2 regions of the Bradyrhizobium sp. SZCCHNR1051 genome follow, and region 1 is predicted to be linked to the other one. Evidence: predicted binding sites of a transcription regulator. Region 1 holds the regulator's gene; the other holds the start of a gene.
What was found. Region 1 encodes LexA, which represses DNA repair genes until DNA is damaged. Its sites were predicted from a motif close to TGTTCNNNNTGTGTTCNG; they were not measured.

Region 2: the regulator LexA is predicted to act here: its motif matches at 2,080-2,097, upstream of QW868_RS29625 (putative DNA modification/repair radical SAM protein).

The regions. Positions count from the first base shown of each region.
Region 1 is NZ_JAUEYJ010000001.1:318,470-323,598, forward strand. It holds gene glp (gephyrin-like molybdotransferase Glp) at 1-1,090, shown strand, start outside; gene lexA (transcriptional repressor LexA) at 1,297-1,995, shown strand; gene QW868_RS01425 (hypothetical protein) at 2,255-2,695, shown strand; gene QW868_RS01430 (hypothetical protein) at 2,919-3,137, shown strand; gene QW868_RS01435 (ComEC/Rec2 family competence protein) at 3,092-5,129, opposite strand, start outside.
Region 2 is NZ_JAUEYJ010000028.1:123,089-128,217, forward strand. It holds gene QW868_RS29620 (UdgX family uracil-DNA binding protein) at 1-664, opposite strand, end outside; gene QW868_RS29625 (putative DNA modification/repair radical SAM protein) at 758-1,996, opposite strand; gene QW868_RS29630 (DNA repair protein) at 2,170-2,958, shown strand; gene QW868_RS29635 (DNA polymerase Y family protein) at 2,858-4,441, shown strand; gene QW868_RS29640 (error-prone DNA polymerase) at 4,782-5,129, shown strand, end outside.

The DNA of each region.
Region 1 (5,129 bases):
GCTGCGGACGCAGCCGCCCGAGGCGATGTCGGCGATGGACGGCTACGCCGTGCGCGCGGCGGACGCAGCCCAGGCCAAGGTGCGGCTGAGGGTGATCGGCGAGGTCGCGGCGGGGCGGCCGTTCGATCGCGTGGTCGGACCCGGCGAGGCGGCGCGCATCTTCACTGGTGGCGTTGTCCCTGAGGGCGCCGACGCGGTGGTGATCCAGGAGGACACGATCGCCGAAGATGGCCACGTCGTCATCACCGAGGCCGCGATCAAGGGCCGGCACATTCGGCCCGCGGGCGTCGACTTCCACCAGGGCATGGTGCTGCTGAAGGCGGGCCGCCGGCTCAGCGACCGCGACCTGTCGCTGGCGGCCAGCATGAATCATCCGGCACTGCCGGTGCGGTGCCGGCCGAAGGTGGCGCTGCTCGCCACCGGCGACGAGCTGGTGATGCCGGGCTCGACGCCCGGCCCGGGCCAGATCGTCTATTCCAACGGCTACGCCCTGCGGGCGCTGGTGCGCAGCGAGGGCGCGACACCGATCGATCTCGGCATCGCCGCGGATACGATGGAGGCCACGGTCGCCGGGATCCGGCGGGCGCGCGAGGCCAAGGCCGACATCCTGATCACGACCGGCGGCGCCTCGGTCGGCGATCACGACCTCGTCAAGCAGGCGCTCGAAGCCGAGGGCGTCGAGATGGCGTTCTGGAAGATCGCGATGCGGCCGGGCAAGCCGATGATGCACGGACGGCTCGGTGACATGAGGGTGATCGGACTGCCCGGCAATCCGGTGTCGTCCTATGTCTGCGCCATCCTGTTCCTGGTGCCGCTGATTCGGCGGCTGCTCGGCCGCGACGAAGCTCGCATGCCACGCGAGACCGCCCTGCTCGGCCGCGAGCTCGGGGCCAACGATTCGCGCGAGGACTATCTGCGGGCGCAGCTCGAGGAGCGCGCCGACGGCACGCTGATCGCAACGCCGGTGACGCAGCAGGATTCGTCGCTGCTCGGCAATCTCGCGCTCTCGCAGGCGCTGGTGATCCGGCGGGCGTTTGCGCCGAAGGCCGCCGCCGGCAGCCCGTGCGAGATCCTGCGCCTGCCGAGCTAGGCCGTTTCCCCCGGCAAAGCCCGGTCCGTTCACTACAATTTAAGGATTGCGGAACACACATCGAACATATAGTGTCCGTTCATGATTTGTTTTTAGTATGTTGCGGGCGACGCGATGATGGTCCGACTCCAAGGCGCTCTCAGCCGGTTTGTGCTCAAGGCGCAGCTCCTGGACTCGGACGACAACAAACTGGGGACCAGGTCGAGATGCTGACGCGCAAACAGTACGAACTTCTGCGGTTCATCAACGAGCGGCTCAAGGAAGCCGGCGTGCCGCCGTCCTTCGACGAGATGAAGGATGCGCTCGATCTGCGCTCGAAGTCCGGCATTCATCGCCTGATCACGGCGCTCGAGGAGCGCGGCTTCATCCGCCGGCTGCCCAACCGCGCCCGCGCGATCGAGGTGATCAAGCTGCCCGAGCTGTCACAGGCCGCCAACAACCGCCGCGGCTTCACCCCATCGGTGATCGAGGGCAATCTCGGCAAGGTGCGCACCAGCACTCCCGCGCTGGACGATGGCGAGCGCCCCGTCGCGGTGCCGGTGATGGGCCGCATCGCCGCCGGTACCCCGATCGAGGCGCTACAGACGCGCAGCCACACCATCAGCGTGCCCGCCGACATGCTCGGCAACGGCGATCACTATGCGCTCGAGGTGCGCGGCGACTCCATGGTCGATGCCGGCATCCTCGACGGCGACATGGCGCTGATCCAGCGCAACGAGACCGCCGACACCGGCGACATCGTGGTAGCGCTGATCGACGATGAGGAAGCGACGTTGAAGCGCTTCCGCCGCCGCGGCGCATCGATCGCGCTGGAGCCGGCCAACACCGCCTACGAGGTGCGCATCCTGCCGCCGAACCGGGTGAAGATCCAAGGCAAGCTGGTCGGGCTGTATCGCAAGTACTGATCGCGGACGCGATCGGTCGATCGGCGACGGGCGCACGCGCTTCGCCGCCGATCGAAATTGGTCACGCGCGAATGCACCTCAGGATGTGCAGCGCGGCATGCTCAAACGCTTGTGATCGCCCGCGGGCGCACGCGGTGCAGATCAGCGCAGAATTGCCGTGAAGCGCGCGCTAACATCACCATCGATGTCCACTCTGATAGAGGCCTGCGCCTGTCCGGGGGGAGCGTGGGTCGGCTATCTCTCAACGAGGAGCGATCCGATGTGTGACTACAGCCTCCATGCGGTTGCGTCCCGTCCCGCCAAGGTCGGCGAGACGTTGATCTCGACGACGTTTCGCGGCACCGCCACCCGCGGCTTCGCCCTCGAGAGCGAGCCGACCGTCGCCGTCTGCATGCTGCCCGGCACCGAGTTGGCATTTGTCGAGGACGTCCGCTACGACAGCCGCTGGCTCTGGACCCGGACGATCCGCGAGCGCGTCGCGAAGTTCAACAGCATCGAGACGCACATCCCCGATCGCCATCACGACGCGATCGAATTCGCCGACGGCCGCCACGTGCTGGTGACCCAGCTCTGCGAGGGCCAGCGCGTCACCGTGCTACAATTGCCGGTCAGCAAGCAGCCGGCCGAGCGCCGCCCGGGCATGGCGGAGGACGTTCCGGCTTCGCAGGCCACACCGATTCGCCGCATCAGCATCACCTGAGCGCCTGCGCGTCCGCATTTCTCTCGGTCATGAGCGAGCTTTCGGCCGGGGGAGATTTGGTTTCTGCAAGCGCAAGGTCCTTTCGGGCGAACCTCACGCTCCGGCATCGCATCGAATAGGAACGACATCCCTCGGCCGGCATTGTGTGCCGGGGGAGCTTGCCGCCGCGGTCAACAAGATCGATTGGAACAAGGCCGACCGGATCACCGAGCCCGGCCGCTACATGCTTCCGTTCGGATGGCTAACGGTCACGGTTGATGACGTCGCCGTCTGGCAACGATATCCGGGCGCTGCGTTCACGCTGGTCGAAGGTCCCTCGCTGTTCGATGGACCCGACGACACCGAGTATCATCTCAGCACGTTGTATCATCTCAGCACGTTCGAGCTGTCCGGCGCTCAATCCTGCTCGCCCTGCTCCGTCTCCGGCGGCGTCGCGTCCTGAAGCCGCGACACCGGCGCACGCGGCGTCAGCGTCGTGTCGAACTCGCCGGCCTCGGCGGGCGCCGGCCACCACGGGCGGTCGGTGCCGCCAGCGCGCACCGGCGTGACGGAGAAGCCGGTGCCCCGCTGCACCAGCATCAAGGCGCCCTGCTGCTGCAGGCGCTGGCGATCGATGACGGCCGCCGCGCAGGATGACGGCGCGGCGCGCGCGGTGACGATCAGCGCGGCACGGGCGCAATCATCGTCGAGCGCCTCGGCGCGCAGGGTCAAGGCGGCGAATCGGCCGTCGGCCATCGCGACCACGCAGCCCGCCTCGTCGCAGGAGACGCCATCGGCGAGCGATGAATCCGCCGGCAGCCGGGCATCGGCGTCGGCCGCGAGCCACTCCTTGGTGGCGAACACGTCCTTGCCGGTGCGCATCACATGCAGGCGTCCGTCACGGCCGCGCACCGCCACCGCGCGCCCGTCGCCGGCGATCAGGACGTCGGGCAGCGGCGTCGTGGCGGCCCACGCGGTGGCCACCACGAGCCCGACGGCGCCCGACCAACGCAGCGGTGTGCGCAGCAGGCCGATCAGGATGACGCCGAGGCTGGCCAGGATCAGCGGTCCGATGCCGAAGCCCGGGATGCGCCCGACCGCGCCGGGCAGCGCCGCCACCCAGCGCGTCACCGCGATCATCCAGTCGATGCCGAGGCCCATCAGCGTCCACCAGGGACCGTCGAGCCCGAACGGCGCCGCCAGCAGGCCGAGCAGTCCGGCGGGCATCACCAGCACCGAAACCACCGGCATCGCCGCGAGATTGGCGAGCACGCCATAGGGCGTGACGCGATGGAAGTGGAACGCGGCATAGGGCGTGGTCGCAAGCCCCGCGATCAGCGAGGCCAGCAGCAGCATCGCGAGCTCGCGGCCGCCCCACAGCGCGATGCGCTGCGTCGTGGAGCTGTCCGGCGTCGCAAACAGTTTGGGCAGGCCGAACTGCACCAGCGCGACCAGGCCGAGCGTCGCCGCGAACGACATCTGGAAGCTCGGATGCACCAGCGCTTCGGGTGCCGCGATCAGCACGATCATCGCCGCGACCGCGAGCGTGCGGAAGGTGACGGCGCGGCGATCGACCATGACCGCGATCAGCACCACGGCCGTCATGAAGAACGATCTCTGCGTCGCGACCTCCGCGCCCGACAGCAGCAGGTAGAACGCCGCCGCGACCAGCGCCGCCGCGGCCGCCCATTTCTTGATCGGATGGCTGATAGTGAGGCCGGGGATCAGCGCAAGCAGCGCGCGCACGGCGAAGAACACGACGCCGGCGACGACGGCCATGTGATAGCCTGAGATCGACAGCACGTGGCCGAGGCCGGAGACGAACATCGCATCGTTGACATCGGGCGTGATGGCGTCGCGCCGGCCGGTCAGCAGCGCGGTGGCGATGGCGCGCTCATCGCCCGTCAGGCGGGCACGGATGCGTGCGTCGATCGCATCGCGCAGACCCTGCATGGCCGCCGCATAGCCCAGGCCGAAGCCGGCGGCCTGCGGCGGCGTCGCCGTCGTGATCGCGCCCATCACGAAGCCGGAGGCGCCGATGCCCTGGAAGAACATGTCGCGCGCGAAGTCGTAGGATCCCGGCCGCACCGGGGCCATCGGCGGCAGCAGCCGCGCCTTGAGCTGCACGAAGCTGCCGACCTCGGGCGCCGTGCCCTTACGCACCGCGAGCCTGACACGCGCGATGGTGACGGCGTTGCGCGGGCTCTCCATCGACGTCACCCGCAGCACGATCCGATCGCTGCGCTCGCGGACGTCGCGCGCCTCGACGAAGCCGGACAGCGCCACGGAGTACAGCGGCCGCGCCAGCACCGGATGTGCGACACGCGCGGTCTTGATGGTCGCCGCGGCAAAGCCGCACGCTGCAGCTGCGAGCATCACGGCAACCGGAAACATCCGATGCCGCCGCATCATGATGGCGACGATGCAGAGCAGCGCCGCGGTGGTGGCGGCGATC
Region 2 (5,129 bases), on a different contig from region 1:
CCTTCACTTTCAGCCGTGCCGGATTGAAAATGCTGGCGTAATAGCGCAGCCACAGCTCTTCGAGCCGGTCCTCCGACGGCGCGTCAGCCTTGCTCACGCCGGGCGTGAAGCTGACGCGGCTGCCGTCCCAATGCGCACAGAGTTCGGGCGCCAGGATCGACCACGGCATGTCGGCGAAGCGGCGGGCGAAGAACGGCGCGGCGCGCGCGACGATGTGGTGCTCGGGCTCGAACCAGGCGACGTAGCGCGCCTCGCGCTCGCGGCCGACCTCGCGGAAGCGGACGAAGGCGTGCATCTTGTGGACGTCGCGGCGCACCGCTCGCGCCAGCGCGTTGGCCTGCGCGACATCAGGATCGGTCGTGATCTCCATCAGGTGGTGGTTGGTCCTGAGACGCCACAGCAGCCGATAGAGCAGGGTGAAGCGGTTGGGGTCACTGTGAAGGATCGCGCTCTCGGCGAGCTCCATGAAGCTCGCCGGCACCGAGAACGCGCCCTCCGGCACCTCCGGCAGCGTCGTCTCGGCTTCATCGTCGAACAGATCGGCCGCCGCGCCCTTGACGCGCCAGCTCACCTCGGCCGGCTTGACGTCGTTCATCGCCAGCGCCCGCGCTGCCCGGCGCCAGCCGTCGAAATCAGTGTCGTTGTCGAGGGTTACGACGTGCATTTCTCTCCTCACGTCATTGCGAGCGAAGCGACGCAATCCAGACTTCTCGTGCGGCCCTGGATCGCTTCGCTGCGCTCGCGATGACGGCTTCCGTTAGAATCCAAATCCCAGCTGCTGCGGTTTCGGCCGCAGCCGGGCCGCCAGCGCGGCGCCGTCGAGCAGGGACGGCTGTGGCCGGTGGTCGGAGAGAACGATGAACGGCAGCGCCTTGTTCCTGATGACGTTGAGCTGGGCCAGATCCGCAAAGCGGATCGTGGTGGTGCGGCGGGTCGCGAGGATGCGCTCCACCGTGCGGGTGCCGAAGCCGGGCACGCGCAACAGCTCCTCGCGGCTTGCTGTGTTGATGTCGAGCGGGAAGCGGTCGCGGTGGCGCAGCGCCCAGGCGAGCTTGGGGTCGATGTCGAGCGGCAGCATGCCTTCGCCTTCCTCGACGATTTCATCGGCGTCGAAGCCGTAGAACCGCATCAGCCAGTCGGCCTGGTACAGCCGGTGCTCGCGCACCAAGGGCGGCGCCTGCAGCGGCAGCGCGCGGCTTGCATCGGGGATCGGGCTGAAGGCGGAGTAATAGACGCGCTTGAGCTTGTAGGCGCCGTAGAGATTGGCCGAGGTCGACAGGATGACGCGGTCGTTGGCGTCGTCGGCGCCGACGATCATCTGCGTGCTCTGGCCTGCAGGGGCAAAGCGCGGCGGCCGCGCCTTCCGCACCGTCTTCTTGGCTTCCACCGTCTCGTCGAGCTTGAGCCGGAGACGGCCCATGGTGCGGCGGATGGCGCGCTGGTCCTTCTCCGGCGCCAGCCTGGTGAGGCTCGCCTCCAGCGGCGTCTCGATGTTGATGCTGAGCCGGTCGGCATAGCGGCCGGCCTCGGCGATCAGCGCCTCGTCAGCCTCCGGAATCGTCTTCAGATGAATGTAGCCGCGGAAGCGATGCTCCTCGCGCAATTTGCGCGCGACCGAGACGACCTGCTCCATGGTGTAGTCCGGGCTGCGGATGATGCCGGACGACAGGAACAGACCCTCGATGTAGTTGCGGCGATAGAAATCGATGGTGAGCTTCACCACCTCGTCGACCGTGAAGCGCGCGCGCGGCACGTTGGAGGAGGCGCGGTTGACGCAATACAGGCAGTCGTAGTTGCAGGCGTTTGTCAGCAGAACCTTGAGCAGCGAGATGCAGCGGCCGTCCGGCGCATAGGAGTGGCAGATGCCCATGCCGGGCGCGGTCGAGCCGAGACCCTTGCCGTCGCGGGAATCCCGCATCTCGGTACCGCTGGAGGCGCAGGAGGCGTCGTACTTGGCGGCATCGGCCAGGATCTCCAGCTTGCGGAGCAGCTCCATACCTTTGAATCCCTTTGATTCCATTCGCTGAATCACATCGGGGGCAATCCCGATTGACTCTCTCGAAGGCGTTAGCTTTATATTAGAACGTATCATGAACAAAGAGGGCCGTCGTGGGTTCAACTGCAACAACGGCAGCGCCCGCACGATGGATGGAAGAGGAGCGGCGACGGATGACCGGCGCACGCATGGATACGCTCGCGCGTCTGCGCGGCCGCATTGCCCGTCTCGAGGCGGGAGATGGCGCACATGACCTGCGCCGGGTCGCGCTCGGCCATGACGAGGCCGACGCCGTGCTGCAGGGCGGCCTGGCCACCGGCGCGCTGCATGAGGTGTTCGCCGAGACCGGCCGTCAGGCGACGGCAGCGACAGGCTTCCTGTGCGGGCTCGCGGCGCGCGTCGCGGCGCGCCGGCCGCTGATCTGGATCCGGCAGGATTTCGCCGAGCGCGAGATGGGCGCGCTGTCGATGAGCGGGCTCGCCGAGCTTGGCCTCGACCCGCGCCGCATCGTGATCGTGCGGGCGCCCGATCTCGATCACGGCTTGCGCACCGCGGCCGACGCGCTCGCCTGCGATGCGCTGGGCGGGGTGATGCTGGAGGTGTGGGGCGAGACGCAAAAGCTCGATCTCGTCGCCAGCCGCAAGCTGACCCTGGCGGCACAGGAGTCCGGCGTGACCGCGCTCGTGTTGCGCATTGCAGCCACACCCGAACCTTCGACCGCCGAGACGCGCTGGATCGTCCGCACCGCGCCGTCGCTACCCTCGGCGCCCTGGATGGCCTGGGGCGCGCCGCGTCTCGACGCCGAGCTCATTCGCAACCGTCACGGCCAGACCGGACGATGGATCATGGAGTGGAGCCCCGATGCGTGCCGTTTCAGCGAACCGGCGGCGGATCCTCAGCCTGTGGCTGCCGCGCCTGCCCATCGATCGGATCAAGCGAAACTGCTCCGCCGATCGGCGTGACGACCTGCCGCAGGTCGTCGTCATCAAGGACGCCAATGCGCTCTTGATCCATGCGCTGGACGAGGCGGCGGCGTGCCATGGCGTCAGCCTCGGCCAGCCGCTGGCGAACGCCCGCGCGGTCTGTCCCGACCTCGTCGTCCACGAGGCCGACCTCGCGGCTGACGCCAAGATGCTCGAAGGCATCGCCGACTGGTGCGACCGCTTCACGCCGCTGGTCGCGCTGGATCCGCCGCATGGGCTTTCGCTCGACATCACCGGCTGCGTGCATCTGTTCGGCGGCGAAGCCAAACTGATGCGGTCGCTCTGCGATGCGCTGACCGCGCACGGTCTCACCGTGTCGGCAGCGATCGCCTCCAACGCCGTGTGTGCGCGCACGCTGAACCGGCAGGTGCATGGCCGCATCGTGCCTGACGGCGAGGAGGCGGCCGCGGTGGCGCCGCTGCCGGTGGCAGCCCTTGGCGGCAGCGAGGCGATCACGCTCGGCCTGCGCCGCGCCGGCTTGAAGACGATCGGCGACGTCGCGTCGCGCGGCCGCAACGAGATCACGGCGCGGTTCGGTGTCGCCTTCACCCGCGTGCTGGCCCAGGCGCTGGGCGAGGCCGATGCGCCGATCAGCCCGCGCAAAGTCCCGCCGGACTACATCGTCGACAAGCGCTTCGCCGAGCCGGTCGCGACCGATACGGTGATCGCGGCCAGTCTCTCCAGTCTCGCCGCGATGCTGGTGGCGGCGATGGCACAGCAGGGCAAGGGCGCGCGGCGGCTCGAGGCCTGCTTCTTCCGCACCGACGGCCTGGTGCGCGTCATCGCGGTCGACACCGGCCAGCCGGTCACCGAGGCCGCAATCATCGACCGTCTGTTCCGCGAGCGGCTCGACGCCCTGAATGATCCGCTCGATCCCGGCTTCGGCTTCGACATGATCCGGCTGTCGGCGAGTCGCAGCGAGATCGTGGTGCAGCAGCAGCGCGATCTCGACGTCCATGTCCACGACAATGACGAGCTGTCGGCGCTGATCGACCGCATCGCCGCGCGCATCGGCGGCAAGCGTGTGGTCGTGCATCTGCCGGTCGACACCCACATCCCGGAGCGGGCAGCGCTGCCGTTACGGGCGCAGCAGCATCTCGCCGTCGCCACGGTGGCCGATTGGCCGGAGCGCAGCGAAGGCGAGCCGCCGCTGCGCCCGTTGCGGCTGTTCGCGCAGCCGGAGGCGATCCAAGTGATCGCCGGGGTGCCGGACGGCCCGCCCGCGCGCTTCGTCTGGCGCCGTGCCGCGCATGCGGTGGTGCGCGCCGAAGGCCCGGAGCGCATCGCCATGGAATGGTGGCGGCCGGGCGGGCAGGGGCTGACGCGCGACTATTTCCGCGTCGAGGACGAGCACGGCCTGCGCTTCTGGCTCTACCGCGACGGGTTGTATGACCGCGAGCTCGATCAGCAGGAGGGCCTGCCCGTACAGCCCGCCTGGTACATGCACGGTCTGTTCGCATGAGGGTGGGGGAGATGGCACACATCCCGCGGCGACCCCGCTGCTCACCCTCCCCTGGAGGGGGAGGGTCGGCTCGCATGCGTGCATGCGAGCCGGGGTGGGGTGACAGACCATCCGCGTTTGCGCTGCCCGTTGTCCTCGAGGCCAACTTACCGGCAGCTGAGAAGAGCTGGCGCAATGACAACCGGTTGCTGGGCTCACCCCACCCCGCCGCGCGCTCTGCGCGTGTCGACCCTCCCCCTCCAGGGGAGGGTGGGCAGCTGTGCAAGCCGGTGCGTTGGGGCAAATCACCTGCAGGAGGCGGGCAACGCGCTGTCACGGAAACAGCCTGCGCGGTCGCGCCATGATCCCCGTCCCCTATGCCGAGATCGGCATCACCACCAATTTCTCCTTCCTGCAGGGTGGCTCGCATCCGCAGGACTACGTGCACCAGGCCGCCGCGTACGGCCTCGAAGCCATCGGCATCGCCGATCACAACACGTTGGCCGGCATCGTGCGCGCCTATAGCGAGCTCGGCAATGACCGGCTGAAGGACAAGCCGAAGCTCCTGTACGGTGCACGTCTCGTCTTCACCTGCGGCACGCCGGATATCCTCGTCTATCCGCGCGACCGTGCGGCTTACGGCCGGCTGTGCCAGCTGCTCACCCGCGGCAAGCGCGGCAGCGATCTCGACAAGGTCGCCAAGGGCGAC